3 regions of the Streptomyces boninensis genome follow, and region 2 is predicted to be linked to each of the others. Evidence: riboswitches for the same ligand, from Rfam matches in the RefSeq annotation. Region 2 holds a riboswitch; each other region holds the start of a gene.
What was found. Region 2 has a riboswitch for cobalamin ahead of ACNNMR_RS25215 (aspartate aminotransferase family protein). Riboswitches for the same ligand answer to the same signal wherever they lie in the genome.

Region 1 (4,749 bases), 3.5 Mb from region 2:
GCGAGGATGATCGCGCGGTCGTCGGCGTCGTCGCCCGCGAAGGCGCGCTTGTGCGGGGTGCGGCCCATGGCCACCACGTCGTACGTCGTGAGCTCGAAGTCGCCGCCGGTCTCCTGCAGGACCGCGGAGAGGCGGCGGGCGAGGTGCTTGGCGGGCAGCCGCCACACGTCGTCACCGTCCAGCAGCACCCGGCCCGAGGTCGGGCGCAGCGCACGGTAGACCGTGCGCAAGAGCGTGGACTTGCCCGCCCCGTTGGGCCCGACCAGGCCGATGACCTCGCCGGGCGCGGCCCGCAGCGACACGTCCCGTACCAGCGGACGATCATTCACCACGACCGTCACGCCTTCGATCTCCAGCACCGCGGGCTCCACCGTCATGCTGCCCTCCGCCGCATCAGCCACAGGAAGAACGGGCCACCGACCAGCGCCGTGAGGATCCCGACCGGGATCTCCTCCGGGCTCATCAGCGTCCGCGCCGCCAGGTCGGCGGCGATCAGGAAGGCCGCGCCGAGCAGCGCGGCGGCGGGCAGCGCCCGCCGGTGGTCGGCGCCCACCAGCAGCCGCACCACATGCGGCAGGATCAGGCCTACGAAACCGATCTGGCCGCTGACCGCGACGATCGCCCCGATCATCAGCGCGACCAGGGTGAAGATCGCCGCGCGGAAGCGGTGCACGTCCAGACCGAGGGCGGCGGCGGCCTCCTCGCCCGCCAGCAGCAGGTTCAGCGGGCGGCTGACGCCGAGCAGCACCGCCGTCCCGGCCAGCACTGCCACGGCCGGGATCCACACCATCGTCCAGGTGGTGCCGGCCAGCCCGCCGAGCATCCAGCGCAGCGCCGACTGCGTCTTGTGCGGGTCGTTGGAGGTGACGACGAGGAAGCTGGCCACGGCCGACAGCACCTCGGCCATGGCCACCCCGGCGAGCACCAGCCGCACCGTGGTCATCCGCCCGCCGGAACGGGCCAGGAAGTAGACGGCGATCAGCGCGGCCAGCGCACCGCAGAAGGCCGCCAGCGGCAGCGAGAACATGCCGAAGAACGTCAGGTTCAGCACCAGCACCAGCACGGCCCCGACGGTCGCCCCCGATGACACCCCCAGCAGCATCGGATCGGCGAGCGGATTGCGCACCAGCGCCTGCAGCGCCATCCCCGCCACCGACAGGCCCGCCCCGACCACGGCGCACATCAGCACCCGCGGCAGCCGTACGTCGACGACGATCGTCTCCCGCACCGGCGTCCACGCCGGGTCGGCCAGCGCCGGATGGATCCGGTGCAGCAGGATGCGCCAGACCTCACCGGCGGGCAGCCCGGTCGTGCCGACCATCAGGCCCGCGGTGGCCGCCACGACGACGAGGCCGCCGAGCGCGGCCAGCACGACGGCGTACGGCAGGACCCGGCGGCGCGGCCCCGCGGGCACCGGACGGACCTCCGCGGCCACCGGCGCCTGCGTCGCCTCACTCACCGTCGAAGCGCCCGGGATGCAGCTGCCGGGCGAGCGACTCCACGCCTGCCGGGGCGCGCACGCCCAGCAGCGTCGAGGACAGCGGCAGCACGGCGAAGCGCTTGTGCTTGATGGCCGGTACGTCCTTGAGCGCCGGGTTCGCCAGCAGGAACTTCTTCTTGTCGGCGACCGGCTGATCCCCGTAGTCGTAGATCACAATGACCTCGGGCGCCCGCTCGGCGACCTGCTCGAACGACACATCGCCGAAGGACTTGTCCAGGTCGGCGAAGAGATTCACGCCGCCCGCCCGCTTGATCATGTCGTTGCCGACCCCGGCGCCGCCCGCCGTAAAGGCGGTCTTGTCGCCGCTGTCGTAGACGAAGACGCGCGTCGGCTTCACCCCGTCGACCTTCGCCGCCACCGACTTCAGGGTGCCGTTCAGCTTCTTCAGCTCCCGCTCGCCCCGCTCCCGTACGCCGAAGACCTCGGCGACCTCGCGGATCTCCTTCGCCATGGTGGTCATCGTCACCGGTCCGTCGGCGCAGTCCTCGATATTGAGGCGGCTGGCGATGCCCGCCTTCTTCAGGGCCGCGCGGGAGCGGCCGTCCTCGTGGAAGGCGGAGTTGAAACCGCCGTAGACGAAGTCGGGTTCCGCCGCCAGCACCGTCTCGTACGACGGATACTCATCGGCCAGCACCTTGATCCCGCGGTACGCGTCCCGGTAACCGGGGAGGATCTTGTCGTCGAGATAGGCCGTGCCGACCATCGACTTCTGCAGCCCGAGGGCCAGCATGATCTCGGTGGTGTGCTGGTTCATGGAGACGGCGCGCTGTGGCGGCCGCTGATAGGTGGTCTTCACCCCGCAGTTGGTCTGCGTGACCGGAAAGCCCTTCGCGGGGGCGCCGGATGCGGTGCCACCCGCAGGGGCGGGGCTTCCGCAGGCGGAGAGCAGCAGGGCGGCGGCCGTCGCGGCCGCCGGCAGGGTGAGCGAGCGTATGCCCGTCATGCGGCAAATGCCTTCCTCCTCTGGGGAAATCCGCCCCAGTTCCAGTGAGGAGGCGACCGCGTGAGTCTCCTGGCTCTCGGGTCGTAGCCGCACCCGGCCTTCCCACCCGCGGCGCGGGCAGTGGCTGTTTCGGGCTGAGCTCGCCGATCACAGTGGCGGGACCGCGCCGGATTCACACCGGCTTCCTCGTTCCGCCGTCGCCTTGTCGCGGGCCACTATACGGCCCGCGGCCACGGCGCGTGCCCCCGGTCACCTGGCGCTCAAGTGGGACGCGATGAGTACCGCGGAAGCTGTGATGCGCACCTCCCGTCACGAGAGAGGAACCCAGCGATGGCAGTCACAGAACCCGGTGGCGCGGCAGCCCCGACGGCGGCCGGCGCCGCGCAGGCGGCGGGCGCGCTGCTCGAACTCGCGAATGGCTATGTGTACTCGGCCGCCCTGAACGCCGCCGCGCGCTTCGGCATCGCCGACCACCTGGTGGCGGGCCCGCGCACGGCGGCCGACCTCGCCGAGGCCGTCGAGGTGCACGCCCCGCACCTCTACCGGCTGCTGCGCTACCTCGCCACCAAGGGCGTCTTCCGCGAGGACGACGAAGGCCGCTTCCACCTCACCACGCTCGCCCAGCCGCTCCGCGCGGATGTGCCGATGTCGCTGCGCGACACCATCATCGTGCACGGGGAGCCCCCCTTCTGGGAGCCGGCGGGCCGCCTGCACGAGGCCGTACGGACCGGCACCACCGCCTTCGAGGTCCAGCACGGCATCCCGTTCTACGACTACGTCGCCGCCCACCCGGACTTCGGCAAGGCCTTCAACGCCAGCATGGCGTCGGTCTCCGAGGCGCTGAGCAATCACGTCGCCGGCGCGGTGGACGTCTCGGAGGCCAAGAGCGTCGTCGACGTGGGCGGCGGGCGCGGCGGCCTGCTGGCCGCGCTGCTGCGGCGCAATCCGCAGCTGACGGGGACCCTGTTCGAGCTGGAGAATGTGCTGGCCGGGCACGTACTCGACGTGCCGGAGCTGGCCGGCCGCTGGCAGACCGAGGCGGGTGACTTCTTCACCTCCGTCCCGGCGGGAGCCGACGTGTACTTCCTCAAGCACGTGCTGGCCAGCTGGCCGGACGAGCAGTGCGTACGGATCCTGCGCACCTGCCGCGAGGCGATGCCCGCGCACGCGCGGCTCGTGGTGGTCAACCCGATGATCCCGGCCGGCAACGACCCGCACCCGGGCAAGACGGTCGACATGCTGATGATGACCGTACTCAACGGGCGGAACCGCACCCGCGCCGAGCACGAGGAGCTGCTCACGGCCGCCGGGTTCGAGGTCGTGCGCTTCGCGGAGCCGTCGCCGCAGGCGGGCGTGCTCGAAGCGGTGCCCGCGACCTGAGCCGCTGGATCCCCTCCCAGCCCGCACCGCTATGCGGGCTGGGAGGGGATCCAGTCCCGCTGGATGCGCGGGGTCGCGATGCCGAGCGACTTCATGTGCTCCAGCGGGTTGCTGTATTCGCGGCTGCTGCTGATGCGGCCGTCGCGCAGCGTGAACCGGAGGATGAAGTGGTTGCGGTAATGGCCCTCCGTATAGCCGGGGAAGCGGATGGTGCCCTCGCCTTCGCACTCGACCCAGATCACCGACGGGTCCTGGGTCTCGTACAGGTGCACATCGGACCACTGCCAGTCGGGCAGCACCTCAAGGGCCAGCTCGCCGTGCCGCTTGAGATTCTCGCGGCCCGATACGACGATGGGCCGGCCGATGTCGGTGTAGAAGAGGGCGGTGGTGCCGTCCTCGGTGTAGAGGGTGTGCCGGCGGAGCCGGCTGTCCCGGTCGGAGCGCAGGTACCGCTCCACGACGTGCCTATTGCGGGCGGGTGACATGGCGGTCGTGCCTCCAGGCGGATCGCGGATTACGGCTGCAGCCTGCTGATCTCCCAGCCGCCGTCGGTGCGGTCGTAGCGCAGCCGCTCGTGCAGCCGGTCGGTGCCGTACTCCCAGAACTCGATGGCGGCCGGTTCGAGCCGGTAGCCGGCGAAGGTGGCAGGCCGCGGCAGCGGCCGCTCCGGCTCGCCCAGCCGCAGCGCCTCCGCCCGCAGCCGCGCGAAGTGGTCGAGGCCGTCCAGGGGCGTGCTCTGCCGGGAGACGGTCGTCATCGGATGCGTGAAGACCGGCCGCGCGTACCAGAGCGACTCCGCCTCGGCGTCGGACAGCCGGACCACCGGCCCGGCCAGGGTGATCTGCTGGCCGGTCTCCCGCCAGTACAGGACGCCGGAGGCCCACGGGTTCTCGGCGAGGTCGCGGCCCTTGCGGCTGTCGGCGTG
Region 2 (4,749 bases):
GCCGGTGGCCATGGATCTCGACGCGTACGTCAAGGGCGTCCTGGACGGCAAACGGTCGGTCATCGCCCGCGCCATCACGCTGGTGGAGTCCACCCGCCCGCAGCACCGGGCGCTCGCGCAGCAGTTGCTGACCGAGCTGCTGCCGCACAGCGGCCGCTCCCGGCGACTTGGGATCAGCGGGGTGCCCGGCGTCGGCAAGTCGACGTTCATCGACGCCTTCGGTACGCAGCTGACCGGGGCCGGGCACCGGGTGGCGGTGCTCGCCGTGGACCCGTCGTCCAGCCGCACCGGCGGCTCCATCCTCGGCGACAAGACCCGCATGGAGCGTCTGGCCGTCGACCCGGCCGCGTTCGTCCGCCCCTCCCCCACCTCCGGCACGCTCGGCGGCGTCGCAAAGGCCACCCGCGAGTCGATCGTGGTGATGGAGGCCGCGGGCTACGACGTGGTGCTGGTGGAGACCGTCGGCGTCGGCCAGTCGGAGACGGCCGTGGCGAACATGGTGGACTCCTTCCTGCTGCTCACCCTCGCCCGCACCGGCGACCAGCTGCAGGGCATCAAGAAGGGCGTGCTGGAGCTCGCGGACGTGATCGCCGTGAACAAGGCGGACGGCCCGCACGAGCGCGACGCGCGTGGGGCCGCCCGTGAACTCGCGGGCGCGCTGCGGCTGATGTACGGCAAGGACGCCTTCTGGACCCCACCGGTCCTGAGCTGCAGCGCCCGCGAGTCCACCGGCCTGGACGCGGTGTGGGAACGCCTCGAACAGCACCGCACACTGCTGGACTCCACCGGCCGCCTCGCCACCCGCCGCCGCGACCAGCAGGTGGACTGGACGTGGACGATGGTGCGGGACGAGCTGCTCGGCCGGCTGCACGCGGACTCGTCGGTCCGGTCCCTGGCGCCCGGGCTGGAACGCCAGGTGCGGGACGGCGAGATGACGGCGACCCAGGCCGCCGAACGCATCCTCGAAGCATTCGGCGGCGGGCCGCGGCCACCGGGCTAGGTCCTGCCGGCGAGCACCGCCTCGATCGACGCCTCCAGGATGTCGATGCCGGCGTGCAGCTCGTCGTCGGTCGTGGTCAGCGGCGGGGCGATACGGAAGATGCCGCCCATGCCCTGCAGTTGAACGATGTTGAGGTGCAGTCCCCGCTCCAGGCAGGCCGCCGTGACCGCCTGGCCGAGCGCGTCGGCCGGCGCCTTGGTCACCTTGTCCTGCACCAGCTCCAGGCCCTGCAGGAGGCCACGGCCGCGGACATCGCCCACGACGTCGTACGCGTCCCGCAGGCCGCCGAGCCGCTCGGTGAGCTGCTTGCCCAGGTGCGCCGACCGGTTCACGAGGTCGTCCCGCTCGATCACGTCTAGGACCGTCAGCGCGACCGTCGCCGCCAGCGGGTCGGAGGCGTGGGTGGTGAAGAACAGGTAGCCGCGGTCCCGGCAGGTCTGCTCGATCTCGTCGCTGGTGATCACCGCGGCGGCCGGGAGCCCGGCGCCGAGGGTCTTGGAGAGGGTGAGGATGTCGGGCGTGATGCCGTCGCGCTCGAAGGCGTACATGTGCCCGGTGCGGCCGAGCCCGGTCTGGGCCTCATCGAGGATGAGCAGCATGCCGCGGGCCGCGCACAACTCCTTCAGGCGGGCGAGATAGCCGGGCGGCAGGTCGATGATGCCGCCCGACGACAGGATCGGCTCGATCAGGCAGGCCGCGAGCGCACCCGTCGACTGCTGGTCCACCAGCGCCATGCCGTAGTCCAGCTCGGCCTCCCAGTCGTACGAGCCGTCGGGGCGGCGGAAGGGCGAGCGGTAGGCGTTGGGGGTCGGGAGGGTGAGGTTCCCGGGGACGGGCGGGCCGTAACCGCGGCGGCCGGCGGAGAAGGTGGCCGCGGAGGCGGCGGCGGTCATGCCGTGCCAGGAGCGATCGAAGGAGACGACCTCGTACTTGCCGGTGGCCAGCTTCGCCATCTTCAGGGCCGCCTCGTTGGCCTCCGCGCCGGTGGTCAGCAGCAGCGTCTTGGTCAAGGGCGCGGGCAGCGTACCCGCCAGCCGTGTGGCGAGGTCCACGACCGGGCGGCTCAGCATCCCGCTGTAGAGGTGGTCGAGCGTGGCCACCGACTGCGAGACCGCGCGCACAATGTCCGGGTGCGCATGCCCCAGCACCGCGCTCATCTGGCCGGAGGTGAAGTCGAGGATGGCGGCGCCGTCGCTGTCGTGGACGTAGGCGCCGCGGGCGCTCTCGATGATGCGGGGCGTGAAGTCCGGGCCGTACCGCACCAGATGGCGGTCGGCGTGCTCCCAGAAGGTGATGTCCGTGGCCATGGGGAGGCTCCTCAGGTCGTCGCTGCGGCATAGGGTGCTATGCCGTTGATCCGGCCATTGGTTAGGCCGTACTTGACCGTGTGACCTGAAGAAATGCAGGCAGAACGACGGGCCGACGGTGCCCCGCCAGCCCGGAAGATCGCGCCGACCCGCCCTCGGGGTCACCGGGAAAGCCGCGCGTGGCTGCACGCACGGGCAACGGGCAGGTCTTCGGACTCGCGGGCGTGACCTGCACATACGTGCAGGTCTCCTACTGGCCGTCGCTTCCCGGCCCCCGAGCTGCGGGGCCAGTGCTCAATGACGGCGGTCGTTCCCGCTCACCGCTGCGGGGCAGTCCCGGATTCCCACCGGGTTCCCTCTTACGACACCCCGCCTGGCAGACGGGATAGAACCAGCTGCATAGGCCAGTCTACGGGGCGGGTGCCCAAGGGAGGCCCGGGTGTTCGCGATTGCCTTATGGACGCGTCGGCTCGATGCGCGGCGGCGGGTTGGTCTCCGCGGTCTTGTCCTTGGAGAAGGACCAGCCCTCGAAGGAGCCCAGCGGCGGCTTACGGTTCATCACGCCGTACTGGCTGTACGTCCAGGTGCCGGCGTTCGGCGCGTGCCAGTACGACCAGTACGCGGAGGCCGGCGGGGTGTCGCGGCAGGGCTCGGTGTCCGCGCCGGGCTTGCCTTCGATGCGGCAGATGAAGGCCTCGCCCCAGCGGTCGGTGCCCTGGATCTGGATGCCCGCGTTCTTCAGCGCGGTGAGGCCGGTGGCCTGGTCGCCTGGGGCGCAGCGGATGATGGTGTCCCCGCCGAGCTCCTGGAAGTCGATGATGACGGTGACGCCGTCCGCGTCCGGGCAGTAGCCGGGCGTGCCCTTGCTGGGGTCGATGGCGTACGCCTTGGCCGGCGCGGCGACGTCGGTGGCGACGCCGACGGCCGCCGAGGTGCCGACCAGCGCCAGGGCGAGCGCCGCCGCGCGCAGGGCTCGTGCCGTACGGGGGGCGGGTCTTTGCTTTCGCTTCAGCTTGGTGAACTTCACGCCTGAGTTCCTTCCGTTCCGGCCTTGCGCCGGTTCGCCGTCCGATAGGTCACATAGCCGCCGCCGATCAGCAGCGCGGAGCCCGCCGCCCACGGCAGGACCGCGGCGCCCGTGGCGGCGAGGCCGCCGCCGGAGCCGGAGCCGCCGGTCGAGCCGCCCGTTCCGCCGCCGACGGAGGCCGGGGAGGGGTGGCCGGACGGGGGCAGGCCGCTGGGGTTCGCGCCGCCTGCGTCGCCCGGGGTGGCCGAGTCGGACGGGTCCGGGCCGCCGCCGGAGCCGCCGTTGTCGCCGGAACCGCCGTCGCCCGCGCCGCCGTTGTCGCCCGTACCCCCGTTGTCGCCGGGGCCAGGGCCGGGGTCGGGGTCGGTCTCGCCGATCTTCCCGAGCGGCACCTGGGCGAGCGCGAGCAGCGCCTGCGGGGTGGCCCGGCGCCACTGGTCGCGCTGGAAGTCTTCGATGCCGTCGCTCTGCGCGGAGGTCAGCGAGTCGTTGTTGTACGCGATGGCGCCCGCCTCCGCCTTCGCCTTGCCGCCGTTGGCCTCGGTGAGCTGGTGGCCCGCGACCCAGTCCGCGGCCTTGTCCGCCTCGGCCTGGTGGCCGGCGGCGGCGAGGGCCTGGCCGGCCAGGCCGGTGCTGTTGGTGTTGGCCGCGGCGGTCGGTCCCGAGCCGCCGAAGGAGCCGTTCGCGGCCTGCTTCTGCCGCAGCCACTTGGCGCCCTTGTCGGCGGCCGCCTGCGCCCCCGGCACTCCGGCATCGGCGGCTGCGATCAGTGCATGCACGGCCATCCCCGTCGAGTCGGGGTCGATGACCGCCTTGCCGTTCTCGGCGTCGCAGTCGCCGGTGACGGCCGAGCCGCCGAAGGCGTACGGGTAGAGGCGGAAGCCGCCCGCCGAGCACTGCTGGTCGATGAGGAAGTCGACCGCGTTCTGCGGCACGCCGCCGCTGCGGGCGAGGCCGAGGACGGCCAGGGACTGGCCGAAGGTGTTGGAGTTGTCCACCGACGGGGCGTTGACCTTGTCCTTGACCCGGCCGTCCTCCAGGCCCTTGTCGGAACCGGCGATCAGGTCGAGGGTCTCCTGGCGGAGGTTGTACGCGCCGAACTTCTCCGGGTCGGACTTGGTGATCACGGCGGCGTACAGCAGCTTGGCGGTGGCGCCGGCGACGCGCTGGCCCTTCTCGCCCCAGGCGTCGAGGCTGTTGTAGTCGCGTACGTGAACCTTGAGCGCGTCCGTGATCCTCGTGGCCGTGTCCGGCTCGGCGCCGGTGGCCTTCAGCGCCATCAGCGTGTCGACGGTCAGGCCCCAATCGGCGCCGGCGAAGCCGGGTATGCCGCCGTCCTCCCCCACCTCGCCCGCCTGCCAGCGGGCGGCGGCCACGGCCGCGTCGGCGTTCGCGTCGGCCTGTGCGTCGTGCGC
Region 3 (4,749 bases), 900 kb from region 2:
ACGGCGTCGCGCTCGCCGTCTTCATCTTCTTCTTCGTCCTGGTCACCGTCATGGGCTTCCTCGCCGCCCGGTGGCGCAAGGCGGCCAACGAGAACAGCCTCGACGAGTGGGGCCTGGGCGGCCGCTCGTTCGGCACCTGGATCACCTGGTTCCTGCTCGGCGGCGACCTGTACACCGCGTACACCTTCGTCGCCGTCCCGGCGGCGGTCTACGCGGCCGGCGCGGCCGGCTTCTTCGCGGTGCCGTACACGATCCTCGTCTACCCGCTGATCTTCACCTTCCTGCCCCGCCTGTGGTCGGTCAGCCACAAGCACGGCTACGTGACCACCTCCGACTTCGTCCGCGGCCGCTTCGGCTCCAAGTCGCTGTCGCTGGCCGTCGCGGTCACCGGCATCCTCGCCACGATGCCGTACATCGCGCTGCAGCTCGTCGGCATCCAGTCGGTGCTCGACGTGATGGGCGTCGGCGGCGGCGAGGACACCAACTGGTTCATCAAGGACCTGCCGCTGCTGCTCGCCTTCGGCGTGCTGGCCGCGTACACCTACTCGTCCGGGCTGCGCGCGCCCGCGCTGATCGCCTTCGTCAAGGACACGCTGATCTACATCGTCATCGCGGTGGCGATCATCTACATCCCGATCAAGCTCGGCGGCTTCGACGACATCTTCGCCAAGGCGGGCGACGCCCTCGGCGCCACCAACCCGGCCACCGGCAAGCCCCGCGGCGAGGTCGCGCCCAGCGAGCCGGGCCACTGGACGTACGCCACCCTCGCCCTCGGCTCGGCCCTCGCCCTCTTCATGTACCCGCACTCGATCACCGCGACGCTCTCCTCGCGCAGCCGCGAGGTGATCCGCCGCAACACCACCATCCTGCCGCTGTATTCGCTGATGCTCGGCCTGCTGGCGCTGCTCGGCTTCATGGCCATCGCGGCCGGCATCAAGGTGGAGAACGGCCAGCTGGCGATCCCGCAGCTGTTCGAGAACATGTTCCCCGACTGGTTCGCCGGCGTGGCCTTCGCGGCCATCGGCATCGGCGCGCTGGTCCCCGCGGCGATCATGTCGATCGCCGCCGCGAACCTCTTCACCCGTAACATCTACAAGGATTTCATCCGCCCCAACGCCACCCCCGAGCAGGAGACCAAGGTCTCCAAGCTGGTCTCGCTGCTGGTCAAGGTCGGCGCCCTGGTCTTCGTCCTCGGCATGGACAAGACCGCGGCGATCAACATGCAGCTGCTCGGCGGCATCTGGATCCTGCAGACCTTCCCGGCGCTGGTGGGCGGCCTGTTCACGCGCTGGTTCCACCGCTGGGCGCTGCTCGCCGGGTGGGCGGTCGGCATGGCGTACGGGACGATCGCGGCGTACGGGGTCGCCTCGCCGACGCAGAAGCACTTCGGCGGCTCGTCGGACGAGATCCCCGGCATCGGCGAGATCGGCTACATCGGCCTGACGGCGTTCGTGCTGAACGTGGTGGTCACGGTGGTCGGCACGGTCATCCTGCGGGCGGCGAAGGCCCCGGCGGGCATCGACGAGACCTCGCCGGAGGACTACACGGCGGATGCCCCGGCGGCTGCCCCGGCCCGGCCCGCACCGGAGGCGGAGAAGGCCGCGTCGGGCGCGCACTGACGCGCACTGATGACCATCAGGGAGACTCGGCTCATGGACATCACCATCGCTCCCGCCACTCCTGCCGACTACGACCAGGTCGGCGACTTGGTCGCAGGCGTCTTTCTCGACGACGGCCTGCTCACCTTCGGCGAGAACGACAGCTACCTCGGCGTGCTCCGCGACTCCGCCAGCCGCGCCGCGAAGGCCGAGTTGCTCGTCGCGCGGGCGCAGGAGTCCGGCGAGATCCTCGGCTCGGTCACGTACGCGGCACCCGGCACCGCATACTCCGACCTCCGGGTCGCGGGCAGCGCCGAGTTCCGCATGCTGGTCGTGGCGCCGGCCGGGCGCGGCCGCGGCATCGGTGAGGCCCTGGTCCGGGCCTGCATCGAGCGCGCCCGCGAGCAGGGCGCGCGGAGCCTGGTGCTCTCCACCCAGGCACGCATGAAGTCGGCCCACCGGCTGTACGAACGGCTGGGGTTCGTCCGCACCCCGGAGCGCGACTGGAGCCCCGTCGCCGAGAGCGACCTCACACTGCTGACCTACGAGCTCGCCCTCTAGCTGACACTCCGACACAACATGTGGGGGGTGCGTGCGTTGGCGTACCCAAGATGTATGCTCGTGCTCGCTGCCGCAGCAGGGGAATCCGGTGCGAATCCGGAACTGTCCCGCAACGGTATGCGATGCCCGCGCATGCGCGGAAATCGCGAGTCCGAGCACCTGCCGGCAGCTGTCACCTGACGTCCGGGCCTCGTGGAATGGGCCGGCGGACGCCTATGTGGCGTGCCAAGCGCGACTTCGGCATGCCCGTAGGCCGCCCGTCGCGCCCCACCCCTCGCGGCCCACTGCCGAGCGAGGGAGAGCACCACCCGTGACCATCGCACCCTCCGCCCCCGCGGAACCTGCTTCAGCGGCGCCGGCCGAGGCCGACCGCGCCGGCGAGGCCCTGCTGCGCACCCTGACCGACCTCACCGCCGACCTCCCCGCCACCGACCCCGGCCGGGTCGCCGCGGCGGCGCTGCGCGGCCGCCATCCGGGTTCCGACGCGGCGGAGTTGCGCGACCTCGCCACCGAGGCCGCCGCCGGGCTCATCGGCGACGAGCCGGAGTACTCCCGCCTCGCCGCCCGCCTCCTCACCCGCGCCATCGCCGACGAGGCCGCGAGCCAGGGCGTGCAGACCTTCTCCGCCTCCATCGCCCTCGGCCACCGCGAGGGCCTGATCGCCGACTCCACCGCGGATTTCGTACGGACCCACGCCGCCCGCCTCGACTCCCTCATCGACGAGGCGCGCAACGACCGCTTCGGCTACTTCGGCCTGCGCACCGTCCACTCCCGCTACCTCCTCCGGCACCCGACCACGCGTCAGATCACCGAAACGGCCCAGCACTTCTTCCTCCGCGTCGCCTGCGGCCTCGCCGAGGACACCTCACCCCGCGCCCTCACCGAGGTCGAGGCCCTCTACGGCCTGATGAGCCGCCTCGACTACCTCCCCTCCTCCCCCACCCTCTTCAACTCCGGCACCCGCCACCCCCAGATGTCGTCCTGCTACCTGCTGGACTCCCCGCTCGACGAGCTCGACTCGATCTACGAGCGCTACCACCAGGTCGCGAAGCTGTCGAAGCACGCCGGCGGCATCGGCCTCCCGTTCAGCCGCATCCGCTCCCGCGGCGCCCTGATCCGCGGCACCAACGGCCACTCCAACGGCATCGTCCCGTTCCTGCGCACGCTGGACAGTTCGGTCGCCGCGGTGAACCAGGGCGGCCGCCGCAAGGGCGCCGCCAGCGTCTACCTGGAGCCCTGGCACGCCGACATCGAGGAGTTCCTGGAGCTCCGCGACAACACCGGCGAGGACGCCCGCCGCACCCACAACCTCAACCTCGCCCACTGGATCCCGGACGAGTTCATGCGCCGGGTGGCGGCCGACGAGGTCTGGTCGCTCTTCTCCCCGAGCGAGGTGCCGGAGCTGGTCGACCTGTACGGCGAGGAGTTCGACGCCGCGTACCGCAAGGCGGAAAAAGAGGGCCGCTACGACCGACAGCTCCCGGCCCGCCAGCTCTACGGCCGCATGATGCGCACCCTCGCCCAGACCGGCAACGGCTGGATGACCTTCAAGGACGCCGCCAACCGCGTCTCCAACCAGACCGCGGAGCCGGGCGCCGTCATCCACTCCTCGAACCTCTGCACCGAGATCCTCGAGGTCAGCGACGACGGCGAGACGGCGGTCTGCAACCTGGGGTCCGTAAACCTGGCGGCGCATCTGGACGCCGACGCGGGCGAGATGGACTGGGCGGCACTGGACTCCACGGTCCGTACGGCCGTCACCTTCCTCGACCGCGTGGTCGACATCAACTTCTACCCCACGGACCAGGCCGCCGCCTCCAACGAGCGCTGGCGCCCGGTCGGCCTCGGCATCATGGGCCTGCAGGACGTCTTCTTCAAGCTCGGCCTGCCCTTCGACTCACCATCCGCGAAGGCCCTCTCCACCCGCATCGCCGAGCGCATCATGCTCGCCGCCTACGAGGCCAGCTGCGACCTCGCCGAACGCCACGGCCCGCACCCGGCCTACGACCGCACCCGCGCCGCCCGCGGCGTCCTGCACCCGGACCACTACCCGGACGCGGCAGTCACCTGGCCGGACCGCTGGGACGCGCTGCGGGGGCGCGTCGCGGACACGGGCCTGCGCAACTCCCTCCTCCTCGCGATCGCCCCCACGGCGACGATCGCGTCGATCGCCGGCGTCTACGAGTGCATCGAGCCGCAGGTCTCGAACCTCTTCAAACGCGAGACTCTCAGCGGCGAATTCCTGCAGGTCAACGCCTACTTGGTGGCCGAGCTCAAGCGCCTCGGCCGCTGGGACGCGGCGACGCGGGAGGCGCTGCGGGAGGCGAACGGCTCGGTCCAGGACCTCGGCGGCCTGCCGGAGTCCCTAAAAGCCCTCTACCGCACCGCGTGGGAGCTGCCGCAGCGCGCGCTGATCGACCTGGCGGCTGCCCGTACGCCCTACCTGGATCAGGCGCAGTCGCTGAACCTCTTCATGGCGGCGCCGACGATCAACAAGCTCAGCAGCATGTACGCGTACGCCTGGCAGTCGGGCCTGAAGACGACGTACTACCTGCGCTCCCGCCCGGCGACCCGCATCGCGCAGTCGGCG

Region 1: another riboswitch for cobalamin. It lies ahead of ACNNMR_RS40500 (ABC transporter substrate-binding protein); the one in region 2 lies ahead of ACNNMR_RS25215 (aspartate aminotransferase family protein).
Region 3: another riboswitch for cobalamin. It lies ahead of ACNNMR_RS29435 (ribonucleoside-diphosphate reductase subunit alpha); the one in region 2 lies ahead of ACNNMR_RS25215 (aspartate aminotransferase family protein).

Annotation. Positions count from the first base shown of each region.
Region 1 covers NZ_CP183837.1:8,991,270-8,996,018, forward strand. Annotated here, with positions in the region: gene ACNNMR_RS40490 (ABC transporter ATP-binding protein) at 1-377, opposite strand, end outside; gene ACNNMR_RS40495 (FecCD family ABC transporter permease) at 374-1,414, opposite strand; gene ACNNMR_RS40500 (ABC transporter substrate-binding protein) at 1,452-2,444, opposite strand; cobalamin riboswitch at 2,507-2,635, opposite strand; gene ACNNMR_RS40505 (methyltransferase) at 2,775-3,824, shown strand; gene ACNNMR_RS40510 (PhzA/PhzB family protein) at 3,854-4,309, opposite strand; gene phzG (phenazine biosynthesis FMN-dependent oxidase PhzG) at 4,339-4,749, opposite strand, start outside.
Region 2 covers NZ_CP183837.1:5,511,517-5,516,265, reverse strand. Annotated here, with positions in the region: gene meaB (methylmalonyl Co-A mutase-associated GTPase MeaB) at 11-1,000, shown strand; gene ACNNMR_RS25215 (aspartate aminotransferase family protein) at 997-2,307, opposite strand; cobalamin riboswitch at 2,491-2,718, opposite strand; gene ACNNMR_RS25210 (flagellar hook-length control protein FliK) at 2,762-3,334, opposite strand; gene ACNNMR_RS25205 (hypothetical protein) at 3,331-4,749, opposite strand, start outside.
Region 3 covers NZ_CP183837.1:6,409,937-6,414,685, reverse strand. Annotated here, with positions in the region: gene mctP (monocarboxylate uptake permease MctP) at 1-1,619, shown strand, start outside; gene ACNNMR_RS29440 (N-acetyltransferase family protein) at 1,653-2,159, shown strand; cobalamin riboswitch at 2,201-2,341, shown strand; gene ACNNMR_RS29435 (ribonucleoside-diphosphate reductase subunit alpha) at 2,470-4,749, shown strand, end outside.